2 regions of the Streptomyces sp. NPDC005898 genome follow, and region 2 is predicted to be linked to the other one. Evidence: riboswitches for the same ligand, from Rfam matches in the RefSeq annotation. Region 2 holds a riboswitch; the other holds the start of a gene.
What was found. A riboswitch is a leader RNA that binds a small molecule or an ion and turns the genes downstream of it on or off. The one in region 2 is predicted to bind S-adenosylmethionine.
Positions count from the first base shown of each region.

Region 1: linked by a shared signal. The riboswitch ahead of thrC (threonine synthase) and the one ahead of ABZ385_RS12730 (aminotransferase class V-fold PLP-dependent enzyme) in region 2 are both predicted to bind S-adenosylmethionine.

Region 1 is NZ_JBEXWC010000042.1:3,465-11,040, reverse strand. Features, by position in the region: gene groL (chaperonin GroEL) at 1-1,041, opposite strand, end outside; gene ABZ385_RS32175 (cold-shock protein) at 1,451-1,654, opposite strand; gene ABZ385_RS32170 (ubiquitin-like small modifier protein 1) at 2,076-2,351, opposite strand; gene thrC (threonine synthase) at 2,448-3,800, opposite strand; SAM riboswitch class I at 3,794-3,922, opposite strand; gene ABZ385_RS32160 (glucosyl-3-phosphoglycerate synthase) at 4,096-5,040, shown strand; gene ABZ385_RS32155 (trehalose-6-phosphate synthase) at 5,094-6,521, shown strand; gene otsB (trehalose-phosphatase) at 6,959-7,576, opposite strand, start outside.
Region 2 is NZ_JBEXWC010000007.1:188,393-195,968, reverse strand. Features, by position in the region: gene ABZ385_RS12750 (cytochrome c) at 1-361, shown strand, start outside; gene ABZ385_RS12745 (Rieske 2Fe-2S domain-containing protein) at 358-1,419, shown strand; gene ABZ385_RS12740 (cytochrome bc complex cytochrome b subunit) at 1,424-3,043, shown strand; gene trpD (anthranilate phosphoribosyltransferase) at 3,252-4,316, shown strand; SAM riboswitch class IV at 4,404-4,521, shown strand; gene ABZ385_RS12730 (aminotransferase class V-fold PLP-dependent enzyme) at 4,712-6,091, shown strand; gene ABZ385_RS12725 (Lrp/AsnC ligand binding domain-containing protein) at 6,109-6,390, opposite strand; gene ABZ385_RS12720 (rhomboid family intramembrane serine protease) at 6,387-7,121, opposite strand; gene ABZ385_RS12715 (hypothetical protein) at 7,278-7,517, shown strand; gene ABZ385_RS12710 (NYN domain-containing protein) at 7,551-7,576, shown strand, end outside.

The DNA of each region.
Region 1 (7,576 bases), on a different contig from region 2:
GATCTGGTTGACGCGGCCCTGGACCTGGTCGCTGTCACCGGCGCCGTCGACGATGGTCGTCTCGTCCTTGGTGATGACGACCTTGCGGGCGCGGCCGAGCAGGTCGAGACCGGCGTTCTCCAGCTTGAGGCCGACCTCCTCGGAGATGACGGTGCCACCGGTGAGGATGGCGATGTCGCCGAGCATGGCCTTGCGGCGGTCACCGAAGCCCGGGGCCTTGACGGCGACGGACTTGAAGGTGCCGCGGATCTTGTTGACGACGAGCGTGGACAGCGCCTCGCCCTCGACGTCCTCCGCGATGATCAGCAGCGGCTTGCCCGACTGCATGACCTTCTCCAGCAGCGGAAGGAGGTCCTTCACGTTGGAGATCTTGGAGTTGACGATCAGGATGTACGGGTCGTCGAGCGACGCCTCCATACGCTCCATGTCAGTGGCGAAGTACGCCGAGATGTAGCCCTTGTCGAAGCGCATACCCTCGGTGAGCTCCAGCTCCAGACCGAAGGTCTGGGACTCCTCGACAGTGATGACGCCTTCCTTGCCGACCTTGTCCATGGCCTCGGCGATCAGCTCGCCGATCTGGGTGTCGGCGGCGGAGATGGAGGCCGTCGAAGCGATCTGCTCCTTGGTCTCGACATCCTTCGCCTGCTCAAGGAGGGCACCGGAGACGGCCTCGACGGCCTTCTCGATGCCGCGCTTGAGGGCCATCGGGTTGGCGCCGGCGGCCACGTTGCGCAGACCCTCGCGCACCAGGGCCTGGGCCAGGACGGTCGCGGTCGTCGTGCCGTCACCGGCGACGTCGTCCGTCTTCTTCGCGACCTCCTTGACCAGCTCGGCGCCGATCTTCTCGTACGGGTCCTCGAGCTCGATCTCCTTGGCGATGGACACACCATCGTTGGTGATCGTGGGGGCGCCCCACTTCTTCTCGAGGACGACGTTGCGACCCTTGGGGCCCAGGGTCACCTTGACGGCGTCGGCGAGCTGGTTCATGCCGCGCTCGAGGCCGCGCCGTGCCTCCTCGTCGAACGCGATGATCTTGGCCATGTGAAGTGGTCCTCCCGGACAGGGGTGGAAACGCAAACGGACCGTGCTGGTGCCCGCGACGGACGGACTGCGCACCGTGTGGTTCCTTGCCCCACGCGGCCCGCGGACCTCACCGACCCGATCCAAGTTCTGTCACTCTCACTGGGAGAGTGCTAAGCCCAATGATTAGCACTCGACCCCTGCGAGTGCAAGCGCCTCTCCCGGATCCCGTAGAGTCCCGTGCCGCTTCGGCGAGGTGCGCCGGGGGATCCCGGGGGGCATACCCGCGCGGAGCCGGGCGCACACGAGGGGCCCGCGCGCCTGGCACGCCTGGCACGCCTGGCGGGAACCGGGCACGCGCGAGGGGCCCGCACCCCTGGTGGGATGCGAGCCCCTCGCGATACTTGCTTCGGTGGTCGATCGCGCCGAGCTAGACGGCGAGCTTGACCATGTCCGCCTGCGGACCCTTCTGGCCCTGCGAGATCTCGAACTCGACTCGCTGACCTTCTTCAAGGGTGCGGTAGCCGTCCATCTGGATCGCGCTGTAGTGGACGAAAACATCCGCACCACCGTCGACCGCGATGAAGCCGTACCCCTTCTCCGCGTTGAACCACTTGACGGTGCCCTGAGCCATGCCTAACTCCCCTATTACTGGCCCTTGCACAGGACCGCACTTCGCGGACCCGGGTCAGACCTCACCCCCCACTGATATGGGGGTGTGCGCCGGAACGCGTCGACCGCCGCTGAATGTATCTGTCCAACTGCCCTCTGCAACAGGTCAATCGGACGAGAAATCCGGGCACGCCTGATCGGTAATATGTGGAGAATTTGCCAAAGTCGGGGCAAGTCGGGCCGGGCAAAAGCCGTACAAGGCTCGAAAGGGCGACGTGCTTTGGCTACTTCTTGTCGGCAGCGGCCGGACTTCGTATATGCGCTCGGCACAAACGGCGAAGCAGCTTCCCCAACTGTACCGCTCTCAACCATGCAGAATTGCCCCCTCCGCTTGTCCGCGGGAGAGGGCAATTCGGGTTATGCAGGGAACTTGCGAAATCGCGTCATCCGCCTGCGACGGCCGGAATGATCGACACGCCGGCGCCGTCCGGGGTGGCCGTCTCCAGGCCCTGCTCGAAGCGGACGTCGTCGTCGTTCACGTACACGTTGACGAAGCGGCGCAGCTTGCCCTGGTCGTCCAGGACGCGGGCGGCGATGCCGGTGTGGTTCTTCTCCAGGTCGGCGATGACCTCACCCAGGGTCGCCCCCTCGGCGGCCACCTCGGCCTTGCCGCCGGTGTAGGTGCGAAGGATGGTGGGAATGCGGACGTTCACGCTCATGGGGTTCACCTCGGTAGCTCAAAGGGGCGCCCGTCGGGGGCGCGAAGGGGGAAAACTCAGGGCCCTGCGGTGACTGAACCCAAGGCCCTGCGGTGACTAACCGGCCAGGCCCGCCGAACGGAACGCCTCCAGGCTCGGCTTGATCGTCGCGGTGGCCTGCGAGGTCTCGGCGACGGCGTCCAGCGTCTTCAGGCCGTCCCCGGTGTTGAGCACCACCGTGGTCAGGGAGGGGTCGATGAGCCCCGCCTCGACCAGCTTCTTCGTGACGCCCACCGTCACACCGCCGGCGGTCTCCGCGAAGATGCCCTCGGTCCGCGCGAGCAGCTTGATCGCGTCGACGACCTGCTCGTCGTTCACGTCCTCGACGGCGCCGCCCGTGCGCCGCGCGATGTCGAGCACGTACGGCCCGTCGGCGGGGTTGCCGATGGCGAGGGACTTGGCGATGGTGTTCGGCTTCTGGGGGCGCACGACGTCGTGACCGGCCTTGAACGCGGCCGACACCGGCGAGCAGCCCTCCGCCTGGGCGCCGAAGATCTTGTAGGGCTTGTCGGCGACGAGACCGAGCGCGATCAGCTCCTTCAGACCCTTGTCGATCTTCGTGAGCTGGGAGCCGGAGGCGATCGGGATGACCAGCTGGTCCGGCAGCTCCCAGCCGAGCTGCTCGCAGATCTCGTACGCGAGGGTCTTGGAGCCCTCGCCGTAGTACGGCCGCAGATTGACGTTGACGAAGCCCCAGCCCTCGCCCAGCGGATCGCCGATCAGCTCGGAGCAGAAGCGGTTCACGTCGTCGTAGTTGCCCTCGATGCCGACCAGCTCGCCGCCGTAGACCGCGGCCATGACGACCTTGCCCTGCTCCAGGTCGTGCGGGATGAACACGCAGGAGCGGAAGCCGGCCCGGGCGGCGGCGGCGCCGACGGCGCCCGCGAGGTTGCCGGTGGAGGAGCAGGACAAGGTGGTGAAGCCGAAGGCGCGCGCCGCTTCGAGCGCCTGCGCGACGACCCGGTCCTTGAACGAGTGCGTGGGGTTCCCGGAGTCGTCCTTGACGAACAACTTGCCCTGTTGGACACCCAGTTCACGCGCGAGGTTGTCGGCCTTGACGAGCTTGGTCCAGCCGGGGTTGAGGTTCGGCTTGTCGGCGACGTCGGCGGGCACGGGGAGCAGCGGGGCGTAGCGCCAGATGTTGGCGGGGCCCGCCTCGATCCGCGCGCGCAGCGCCTCGGGGTCGCCGAGGGGAAGGTCGTAGGCCACTTCGAGGGGGCCGAAACACTCGACGCAGGCGAAGATCGGGCCGAGCGGGAAGGTGGTGCCGCATTCCCGGCAGGAGAGGCCCGAGGCGGGACCGAGATCAACGGTCGCGGCGGGGTCGGAAGTCCCGGAGGTGGTGGAGGTCGCGGTGTTCTCGGTGGCGACGGTCTGCACAGCCATGGAGGCGAGGCCCTTTCTCCTCATCTTCCTCGCGGCGCATCTCGCCGCGAGACGGAATTGGCACCTTCCCCACCGTGACCTCGCGGTCGGCGGGAGGGTTGCCGGGGCTTCAACGGGCCGTATCCCTCTGCCCCTCTGGATGAGCGGTATTCGATTGTGGGTTTCAGTTGTCGATCTCACGCGGCGACCCCGACATGCGGCGGCGACCGGCGTTGTTCAAGACTGTAACCGACGGCCCGGACCCTTGAGATAGTCGTCCGAACCGCGAGATGGATCACATGACGGGCCGTATGACGGATGACTGGAGAGGACTCTGACCGTGCTGGAAGAGGTCGAGCGCTGGCTGAGCGGGCGTTCCTGGTCGGTGGCCGACCGCCCGCTGGAACGGCTGGCCGCCGCCAAGCGCGCGTCCGGCACCTCGGTGAGCGTCGTCCTGCCCGCGCTGGACGAGCAGGAGACGGTCGGCGCGATCGTCTCCGAGATCCGCCGCGAGCTGATCGAGCGGACACCGCTGGTCGACGAGCTGGTGGTGATCGACTCCGGGTCGACGGACCGCACGGCGCAGGTGGCGCGGGAGGCGGGCGCGAAGGTCGTCCACCGCGACGAGATACTGCCGCGCCTCGCGCCGCTGCCCGGCAAGGGCGAGGTGCTGTGGCGCTCGCTGCTCGTGACCGGCGGGGACGTCGTCGCGTTCGTCGACGCCGATCTGCGGGAGTTCTCCGCCGACTTCGTCTCGGGGATCGTGGGCCCGCTGCTCACCGACCCCGACGTGGCCTTCGTCAAGGCGATGTACGACCGCCCCTTGGGGGAGGCCGCGGGCCAGGGCGGCCGGGTCACCGAGCTGATGGCGCGGCCGCTGCTGAACATGCACTGGCCGCGGCTCGCCGGCTTCGTGCAGCCGCTCGGCGGCGAGTACGCGGCCCGCAGGTCGCTCCTGGAGCGGCTGCCGTTCCCCGTCGGGTACGGGGTGGAGCTGGGCCTGCTCGTCGACGCCCTGCACACGGTGGGCCTGGACGCGCTCGCGCAGGTGGACGTCGGCGTGCGCAAGCACCGCCATCAGGACGGGCAGGCCCTCGGCCGGATGGCGGCGGCCATCTACCGCACGGCGCAGGTGCGGCTCGCGCGCGGCCACCTCGTACGCCCCGAGCTGACGCAGTTCGAGCGGGGGGAGGGGGGCTTCGAGCCGCGGACGTACGCGGTGGACACCCAGGAGCGGCCGCCGATGGCCGGCATCGCGGAGTACGCGCACCGCCGCGTGGCGTGACCGTCGGGCGCTCGCACGTTTGCCCGGGCCCGGTACGGGCTACGTTTGGCCACATGGTCCCCGAGCCCCGAACAGCAGCAGCGCAGGTACTCGTCGCGTCCAACCGCGGCCCCGTCTCGTACACCGTCGGAGAGGACGGGGAGCTGACCGCCAGGCGCGGCGGCGGCGGCCTGGTCTCCGGACTGAGCGCCATCGGCGACTCCCCCGAGGATCCCGCCGCCCTGTGGGTGTGCGCGGCGCTCGGCGAGGGCGACCGGGAGGCGGTGCGGCGCGGCGTCGCCGAGCCGGGCGTCCGGATGCTCGACATCGACGCGGGCTCCCGCGAGGGCGTGCACACGGCGGCGTACAACGGCATCGCCAACTCGGTCCTGTGGTTCGTGCACCACATGCTCTACCAGACGCCCCTGGAGCCGGCCTTCGGCCCCGAGTTCCGCGCCCAGTGGGAGGCGTACGAGACGTACAACCGGGCGTTCGCCGAGGCGCTGGCGGCGGAGGCGGCGCCGGGCGCGGCGGTCATCGTGCAGGACTACCACCTGACGCTGGTGCCGGGCATGCTGCGCGAACTCCGCGACGACCTGCGGATCGGCCACTTCTCGCACACGCCGTGGGCGCCCGCCGACTACTTCCGGATGCTGCCGGACGACGTGGCCGAACAGGTGCTGCGCGGCATGCTCGGCGCCGACCGGCTCGGCTTCCTGACAGGACGCTGGGCGGACGCCTTCACGGAGTGCTGCGTGCGGCTGCTCGGCGGGACGTCCGGGACGCGGGTGGGCGTGCACGGCCTGGGCGCCGACGCGGACTTCCTGCGCGAGCGCTCGCGGCGGGACGACGTCGAGGAGCGGATGGCGGCGCTGCGGGAGCAGGTCGGCGAGGGCCGCAAGACCATCGTGCGGGTGGACAGGACGGAGCTGTCCAAGAACATCGTGCGGGGCATGCGGGCCTACCGGGAGCTGCTGCGGACCCGCCCCGAGTGGCGCGAGCGGGTCGTGCACGTCGCCTTCGCCTACCCCTCGCGGCAGGACCTCGCGGTGTACCGCGACTACACCGCGGAGGTCTCGCGGGTCGCCGAGGAGATCAACGCGGAGTTCGGCACGGAGGGGTGGACGCCGGTGCTGCTGCGCGTCGACGACGACTTCGCCCGCTCGCTGGCGGCCTACCGGCTCGCCGACGTGGCGCTGGTCAACCCCATCCGGGACGGCATGAACCTCGTCGCGAAGGAGGTGCCGGTCGTCTCCGACGAGGGGTGCGCGCTGGTGCTCTCGCGGGAGGCGGGGGCGTACGAGGAACTGGGCGAGGACGCGATCCCGGTCAACCCCTACGACATCTGCGCCACGGCCGAGGCGCTGCACGCCGGCCTCTCCATGCCGCCGGCCGAACGGGCCGAACGCACCAAGCGCCTGGCGGCGGCCTCCACGGCACTGCCGCCGGCCCAGTGGTTCCTGGACCAGCTCCACGAACTGACGGGCGGGGACGCCGCCTAGCCCGGACGGCCCGCGGGCGGCATGCCTGTCGGCGGCTCCCCGCGGTGCCGGGCGGGGCGCCTGGGCCGGGCTGCCGCCGTCCGGCGATTGCGCGCCTCGCCTCGCGCTCCTTCCCAGGCCGCCGCTTCGCGGCGGATGTTTCCCACCCACCCACCCGTTCACCCCGCGTCGACCAGCGAGGGCCGGGGTCCCCCGGGGGGCAGGTAGGAACACCCTCGCCGAGAGGCGGCGCGGCACTGGGAACGCTCCCGCGGGGAACCCGCGCGTCGGTGGTCAGGGCGGGTGGGTGGGGAACACCCTCGCTGGGAGGCGGCGCGGCGCTTGGAACGCTCTCGCGGGGCACCGGCGTGCCCGTGGTCAGGGCGGGTGGATGGGGGACGCCCTCGCCGGGAGCAGGCGCGGTACTGAGGGCGCCCCCGGGCTGAGGGGGCGTTGGGTCAGGGGAGGTGGGTGGTGAGGGTGGTGAGGAGGGAGACCACTCCGGAGGGGCCGTCTACGACCAGGTCGGCTCGGGTGGCGAGATCCGTGACCTCCGCGCTGCCGCTGCACACCAGCAGGCCCGCCATGCCGTCCGAGCGGAGTTTCTCGACCGCGGCGAAGGCGGGGATGTCGCCGAGGTCGTCGCCCGCGTAGAGCACCGACTCCGCGCCGACCTCCCGCAGGTACGCGGCGAGCGCCACGCCCTTGTCCATGCCCGGCGGGCGCAGCTCCAGGACCATGCGGCCCGGCTCGACGATCAGCCCGTGCCGGTGCGCCAGCTCGGTGAGCGGTCCGCGCAGCGCCTCGAACGCGGCCTGCGGGTCCTGCGCGCGCCGCGTGTGCACGGCGACGGCGCGGCCCTTCTCCTCTATCCACGTACCGCGCCATGCGCCGATCGTGTCGAGGAACCCGGGCAGCTCGGCCCGGACGGCCGCGACGCCGGGATGCGGCTCGGCGGCCTGCACGGTGCCGGTCACCGCGTCCCAGCGCTCGGCGCCGTAGTGGCCGAGGACCACGAGCTGTTCGAGCCCCGGCACCCCCGCGAAGCCGCCGTAGCGCACGGCGACGCCCGCCTG
Region 2 (7,576 bases):
GTTCCGCACCAACTGCGCGCAGTGCCACAACTTCACCGGTGAGGGTGGCGCGCTGACGCACGGCAAGTACGCGCCGTCACTCGAAGGTGTCTCCCCGAAGCACATCTACGAGGCCATGCAGACCGGCCCGCAGAACATGCCGTCCTTCCCCGACACCACGATGCCGGAGAAGGAGAAGAAGGAGATCATCGCGTACCTCGACGCGGTCAACGGCGAGAAGACCCAGAGCCCCGGCGGTCTCAAGCTGGGTGGGCTGGGCCCGGTCAGTGAAGGCCTCTTCGGCTGGATCTTCGGTCTCGGCTCGCTGATCGCGGTCGCCGTGTGGGTCGCCGCTCGGACCGCAAAGGCCAAGAAGTCATGAGTAGCCAAGAGATTCCAGAAGAGAACCTGCCCAGCAAGCAGGTGACCGAGCCCGAGCACGGTTCGGTGGCGGTCGCGGACGAGAACCCGTTCGCCGACCCGGGGCTCCCGCCCCACCAGCACCGCATCCAGGACATCGACGAGCGGGCCGCGAAGCGCTCCGAGCGTGCGATCGCGTTCCTGTTCACGCTGTCCATGCTGGCCACGGTCGGCTTCATCGCCGCGTTCGTGACCATCCCGGCCGACCGCAGCGTCTTCGTCTGGCCGATCGGACACATCAGCGGGCTCAACTTCGCCCTGGGTCTGACCCTCGGCCTCGCGCTCTTCTGCATCGGCGCGGGTGCGGTCCACTGGGCCCGCACCCTGATGTCCGACGTGGAGGTCGCCGACGAGCGTCACCCGATCGAGGCCGAGCCCGAGGTCAGGGCCAAGGTCATGGCCGACTTCAAGGCCGGTGCCGCGGAGTCGCAGTTCGGCCGGCGCAAGCTGATCCGCAACACGATGTTCGGCGCGCTGGCCCTGGTCCCGCTCTCCGGTGTCGTCCTCCTGCGCGACCTCGGTCCGCTGCCCGAGGACAAGCTCCGGCACACCAAGTGGGCCAAGGGCAAGAAGCTCGTCAACATGAACACCAACGAGCCGCTGCGTCCCTCGGACGTGCAGGTCGGTTCGCTGACGTTCGCCATGCCCGAGGGCATGTCGGAGCACGACCACGACTTCCAGACCCAGATCGCCAAGGCCGCCCTGATGATCGTCCGGATCCAGCCGGAGAACATCAAGGACAAGCGCGAGCTCGAGTGGTCGCACGAGGGCGTCGTGGCGTACTCCAAGATCTGCACCCACGTGGGCTGCCCGATCTCCCTGTACGAGCAGCAGACGCACCACGTCCTGTGCCCGTGCCACCAGTCCACCTTCGACCTCTCCGACGGTGCCCGAGTGATCTTCGGCCCCGCTGGTCACCCCCTGCCGCAGCTGCGCATCGGTGTGAACGAGGAGGGCTACCTCGAGGCGCTCGGCGACTTCGAAGAGCCCGTCGGTCCTGCCTTCTTCGAGAGGGGCTGACCTGATGAGCAGCGACAACAAGAAGAAGGCACCCGCCGGCGAGCGGGTGGCCGACTGGGCCGACGGCCGCCTTGGGATCTACTCCCTGGCCAAGGCCAACATGCGCAAGATCTTCCCGGACCACTGGTCCTTCATGCTCGGCGAGATCTGCATGTACAGCTTCATCATCATCATCCTCACGGGTGTGTATCTGACGCTGTTCTTCCACCCGTCGATGAACGAGGTGGAGTACCACGGCAGCTACGTCCCGCTGCAGGGACAGCTGATGTCCGAGGCGTTCAACTCGACCATGCACATCTCCTTCGATGTGCGCGGTGGTCTGCTGATCCGGCAGATCCACCACTGGGCGGCGCTGATCTTCCTCGCCGGCATGTTCGTGCACATGATGCGCGTGTTCTTCACGGGCGCCTTCCGCAAGCCGCGTGAGGTCAACTGGCTGTTCGGCTTCCTGCTGTTCGTCCTCGGCATGTTCACCGGTTTCACCGGTTACTCGCTCCCGGACGACCTGCTCTCCGGCACCGGTGTGCGCTTCATGCAGGGCGCGATCCTGTCCGTCCCGGTCGTCGGCACGTATCTGTCGATGTTCCTGTTCGGCGGGGAGTTCCCGGGCGGCGACTTCGTGGCGCGGTTCTACTCGGTGCACATCCTGCTGCTGCCGGGCATCATGCTGGGCCTGATGGTGGCGCACCTGATCCTGGTCTTCTACCACAAGCACACGCAGTTCGCGGGCCCCGGCAAGAGCAACAAGAACGTCGTCGGCATGCCGCTGCTGCCCGTGTACATGGCCAAGGCCGGAGGCTTCTTCTTCCTGGTCTTCGGTGTCATCGCGGCCATCGCGGCCATCGCCTCGATCAACCCGATCTGGGCGATGGGCCCCTACCGTCCGGACCACGTGTCCACCGGCGCCCAGCCCGACTGGTACATGGGCTTCGCCGAGGGCCTGATCCGTGTCATGCCGGGCTGGGAGATCAACCTCTGGGGCCACACGCTGGTCCTCGGTGTGTTCATCCCGTTGGTGATCTTCCCGTTGGTCCTCGCGGCCATCGCGGTCTACCCGTTCATCGAGTCCTGGGTCACCGGGGACAAGCGCGAGCACCACATCCTGGACCGCCCGCGCAACGTCCCGACCCGTACGGCCTTCGGTGTCGCGTGGATCACCGCGTACATGATCATGCTCGTCGGTGGCGGCAACGACCTGTGGGCCACGCACTTCCACCTGTCGCTGAACGCGATCACCTGGTTCGTCCGGATCTTCTTCTTCGTCGGACCGGTCATCGCCTTCATCGTCACCAAGCGGATCTGCCTCGGCCTCCAGCGCCGCGACAAGGACAAGGTGCTGCACGGCCGCGAGTCGGGCATCATCAAGCGCCTGCCGCACGGTGAGTTCATCGAGGTCCACGAGCCGCTCGACCAGGGGCAGCTGCACACGCTCACCGCGCACGAGCAGTACGCGCCGGTCGAGATCGGCCCCTCGGTCGACGAGAACGGTGTCGAGCGCAAGGTGTCCGGTTCGCAGAAGCTCCGGGCCAAGCTCTCCCAGGGCTACTACGGGGACGACAACCAGATCCCCAAGCCCACCGTCGAGGAGTACAAGGAGATCACCAGCGGCCACGGCCACCACTGATCACCTGAAGCTCCACGAGCTCTGACCTCCCCCACTTTCGGCCTCGCCGGGGCGGGGGACCCACATGGTCGCCACGGCAAGAGCCCCGTCCGGTTCATGGACGGGGCTCTTTGCCGTCCCGGCGGCTGGATAGGGTGGACACCGAGGACCCGGCCCGGCCGACGCGTCGGGTTCTTCCTTCCCCGACAGACGAACACCAGGAGCGGCCATGAGCGCTGTGACCCCCGCAGGAGGCACGACCGCGGCGGGCCGTTCCTGGCCCGACGTGCTGAACGGCCTGCTCGACGGGCGCGACCAGAGCGCCGACGACACGGCCTGGGCCATGGACCGCATCATGCGCGGCGAGGCCACCGACGCCCAGATCGCGGGCTTCGTCGTGGCGCTGCGGGCCAAGGGCGAGACCGTGCAGGAGATCTCCGGCCTGGTCCGCACCATGTACGACCACGCCAACGTGATCGAGGTGCCGGGGCGGACCGTCGACATCGTCGGCACCGGCGGTGACGGCGCCAAGACCGTCAACATCTCCACCATGTCCGCCATCGTCGTGGCCGGCACCGGCGCGAAGGTCGTCAAGCACGGCAACCGCGCCGCGTCCTCGGCCAGCGGCGCCTCCGACGTGCTGGAGAGGCTCGGCGTCAACCTCCAGCTGACCCCCGAGCGGGTCGTGGAGGTCGCCGAGGAGGCGGGCATCACCTTCTGCTTCGCGGTGAAGTTCCACCCGGCGCTGCGACACGCCGGCGCCGCGCGCGGCCAGCTGGGCATCCGGACCGTCTTCAACCTCCTGGGCCCGCTCACCAATCCGGCCCGGGTGCGCGCCCAGGCCGTCGGGGTCGCCGACGCGCGGATGGCCCCGGTCGTCGCCGGTGTCTTCGCCGAGCGCGGCAACTCCTCGCTGGTCTTCCGCGGCGACGACGGGCTGGACGAGCTGACGACGACGGCGACCTCCCGGGTCTGGACGGTGCGCGACGGCGCCGTGCGCGAGGAGGCCTTCGACCCGCGCGACGTGGGGATCGACCTGGTGCCCGTCGAGGCGCTGCGCGGCGCCGACGCCGCGTACAACGCCGAGGTGGCGCTGCGGCTGCTCGACGGCGAGAAGGGGCCGGTGCGCGACGCGGTCCTGCTGAACTCGGCGGCGGCCCTGGTGGCCCTCGCGCAGGAGCCGGGGACCCTCACGGAGCAGATCCGCACGGGCATGGACCGGGCGGCCGAGTCGATCGACTCCGGGGCCGCCAAGAAGGCCCTGGAGCGCTGGGTGGCGGCCAGCAACCGCTGAACCCCCCTCACCCGTGTGACGCACGGCGCGGTCCGGATTCTGGACCGCGCCTTGCGCGCCGAAGATCGTGTGGCAAGATGCTGCACAGGTCATGAGTGACAGCGACTACGGCCCCGGCCCGCTGTCCGGCAACCCTCCGTCCGTGGCGGGGTGCCCCGGGTGAAGACCAGGTCGTACGCAGCAAGGCGTATGGCAAGCGCGGACCCCTGGACATCGGTGGATGTCACAGCCCTGGGGTCCTGGTCCTCAAGGGAGCAGTCTCGTGAGCAAGCGAATGTGTTAGGGCCTCGTCGCCCCTTTTCCGCACACCTTCTTCTTTTCGTCACTGCACCGCCGTACCTCTGCCGTACGCGCGTCGACGCAGTGAACTCACTTGCCTCTTACGGGAGTTCGCCATGTCTGTTTCCGCCGTTGCCGCCGACTCGTCCGTCTGTGCCCCGCTGGCCGTCCTCGGCCGGGACGTCACCGTGCCGCTCGTCACCGGCGGCGAGGTGACGTACGCCGCCCTCGACTACGCGGCGAGCGCGCCGGCGCTCCAGCGGGTGTGGGACGACGTGGCCGCGTACGCGCCGTACTACGGCAGCGTGCACCGCGGCGCCGGGTACCTCTCGCAGCTGTCCACCGACCTCTTCGAGAACTCCCGTACGGCCGTCGCGGAGTTCCTCGACTGCCGCCCGGACGACCAGGTCGTCTTCACCCGGTCCACCACCGACTCGCTGAACCTGCTCGCCGCCGCGCTGCCCGCCGGCTGCGAGGTCTTCGTCTTCGAGACCGAGCACCACGCCTCGCTGCTGCCCTGGCGGGACGCCCGCGTCACCTACCTCGACGCGCCGCGCACCCACGCCGAGGCCGTGCGGACCCTGGAGCGGGCCCTGGCCGCCCGCGAACCCCACGGGCCCGCCCTGGTGTGCGTGACCGGCGCCTCGAACGTCACCGGCGAGCTGTGGCCGGTGCGGGAGCTGGCCGCCGCCGCGCACGCCCACGGCGCCCGCATCGTCCTGGACGCCGCGCAGCTCGCCCCCCACCACCCGGTCTCCGTACGGGAGTTGGACGTCGACTGGGTCGCCTTCTCCGGGCACAAGCTGTACGCGCCGTTCGGCTCGGGCGTGCTCGCGGGACGCTCCGACTGGCTGCGGGCGGCCGAGCCCTACCTCGCGGGCGGCGGCGCCTCGCGCAAGGTGGCGCGGCGCCCCAAGGAAGCGGGCGGCGGCGTGGACGTCGAGTGGCACGAGAGCGCCGCCCGCCACGAGGCCGGCTCGCCGAACGTGATCGGCGTCTACTCCATCGCCTCCGCCTGCAAGGCGCTCACCGAGGCCGGCTTCGAGGAGCTGGTCGCCCGGGAGCAGCACTTGATCGGGAAGGTGCGCGAGGGGCTCGCCGAGGTGCCCGCCGTGCGGATCCTCTCGCTCTTCGGTGACGACGCGCCGCGCGTGGGCGTCATCTCCTTCGTGGTGGACGGCTGGAACAGCTCGCACTTCGCCGCCGCGCTCTCCGCCGAGTACGGCATCGGCGTACGCGACGGCCTGTTCTGCGCCCACCCGCTGCTGCGCACCCTGCTCGGTGCCGAGAGCGAGGAGCCCGGCGAGTGCGGCGCCCCCGAGGCCGCGCCGGGCGAGAAGTCCCTGAACGCGATCCGCGTGAGCTTCGGCGCGGGCACCCCGGACGAGCACGTCGAGCGGTTCGTGGGCGCCGTCAAGGAGCTGGTGGCCGACGGCGCGCGCTGGAGCTACCGCACGCAGGACGGCCGCTGCGTGCCGGACACCGGCGCCGCCTGAGAGGTCCCGCCGGGGGGCTAGGAGTCGAGGCCGATCGCGAACGCCGCTTCCAGGTCGTGCTGCGAGTACGTGCGGAACGCCACGTGGGTGTCCGTCGCCTCCACGCCGGGGATCTTGCTGATCCGCCCGGGGATGACGTCCGCGAGGTCGTCGTGGCGCGGCACCCGCACCATCGCGATCAGGTCGTAGGTGCCGGTCACGGAGAAGACCTCGCTGACCGAGTCGAGCGCGGCGATCGACTCGGCGATCTCCGGAATCCGGTCCACGCTGGTCTTGATGAGCACGATCGCGGTGATCACGGCTGGCTGTCTCCCTCGGTGGCCGGTACTGCTGTGCCTGTCACCTTAGCCTTCCGCGCGGACCACCCCCAGGCGTAGAGAAAGCCCAGGGAGAAGCCGACGAGGTGGGCCAGATAGGCCACTCCGGTGCCCTTGCCGGCCTGCCCCGCCGCCAGCCACTGGAGCGTCACCCAGAACGGCAGCACGAGCCAGGCGGGAAAGCGCAGGGGCAGGAAGAACAGGAACGGGAAGAGGCTGGTGACGCGCGCCTTCGGGAAGAGGCGCAGGAACGCGCCGAGGACCGCGGAGATCGCCCCGGAGGCCCCGACGAGGGTCTGGCCGGAACCCGCGTGCGCCGCCGCGTAGGCGAGCAGGGCGAAATAGCCGCAGACGACGTAGAAGAGTGCGTAGGGCACATGTCCCATGCGCTGTTCGACCATGGCCCCGAAGACGTACAGGAACAGCATGTTCCCGAGCAGGTGCACCCAGCTGCCGTGCACGAACAGCGCGGTGAACGGGCCAAGGGCGGCCCGTGGGACGCCGCTGAACAGCTCGGCGGGGACCACGCCCCAGCGTTCGAAGTAGGCCTGTTGCGCGGCGAGCAGCTGGTCACCGGTGCCGTGGGCGGGGTTGAACCCGGAGACCGGGGAGATCACGAAGATCAGGCAGCAGACGGCGATCAGGCCATGGGTCATCGGGGCCGACCGGCCCCCCAGCAGCCGGACCGCCTTCGGGCTCCATGCTTTGATCATGGGCAGAGCATGACGTAACGGGAGCTACCCGCATAGACCGCCATGCCGGGCCGGACACCGCCGCACGGCGACCCTTACAGGCCTTAGGGTTACGGGCGATGCGCCTCGCCGAGCACCGCGGGCGGGCACGGCCACCGAGGAAAGCGAACAGCCACGATGACGGTTCCCCTGCCGACCGCCACCACCCGGTGGCGCTGCACGCTCTGCGGCAATCTCACGCGTTTCGACGTGACCCGCACCTCCAAGGTCGTCGAGTATGTGCATCTCGACCTGGCCGGTGAGTCGAACGTCGAGGAACGCGAGGTGGTCAGTGAGACCATCGAGTCGGTGCGCTGCCGCTGGTGCAACGCGGTGGATCAGGTGGAACTCGTGGACAGGCCGGGCACCGACTCCTGAGGGAGCGGGCCCGCACGGCTAGTGGGGTGACGGATGGTGGAGAGCGCGGGCGGGGAGCC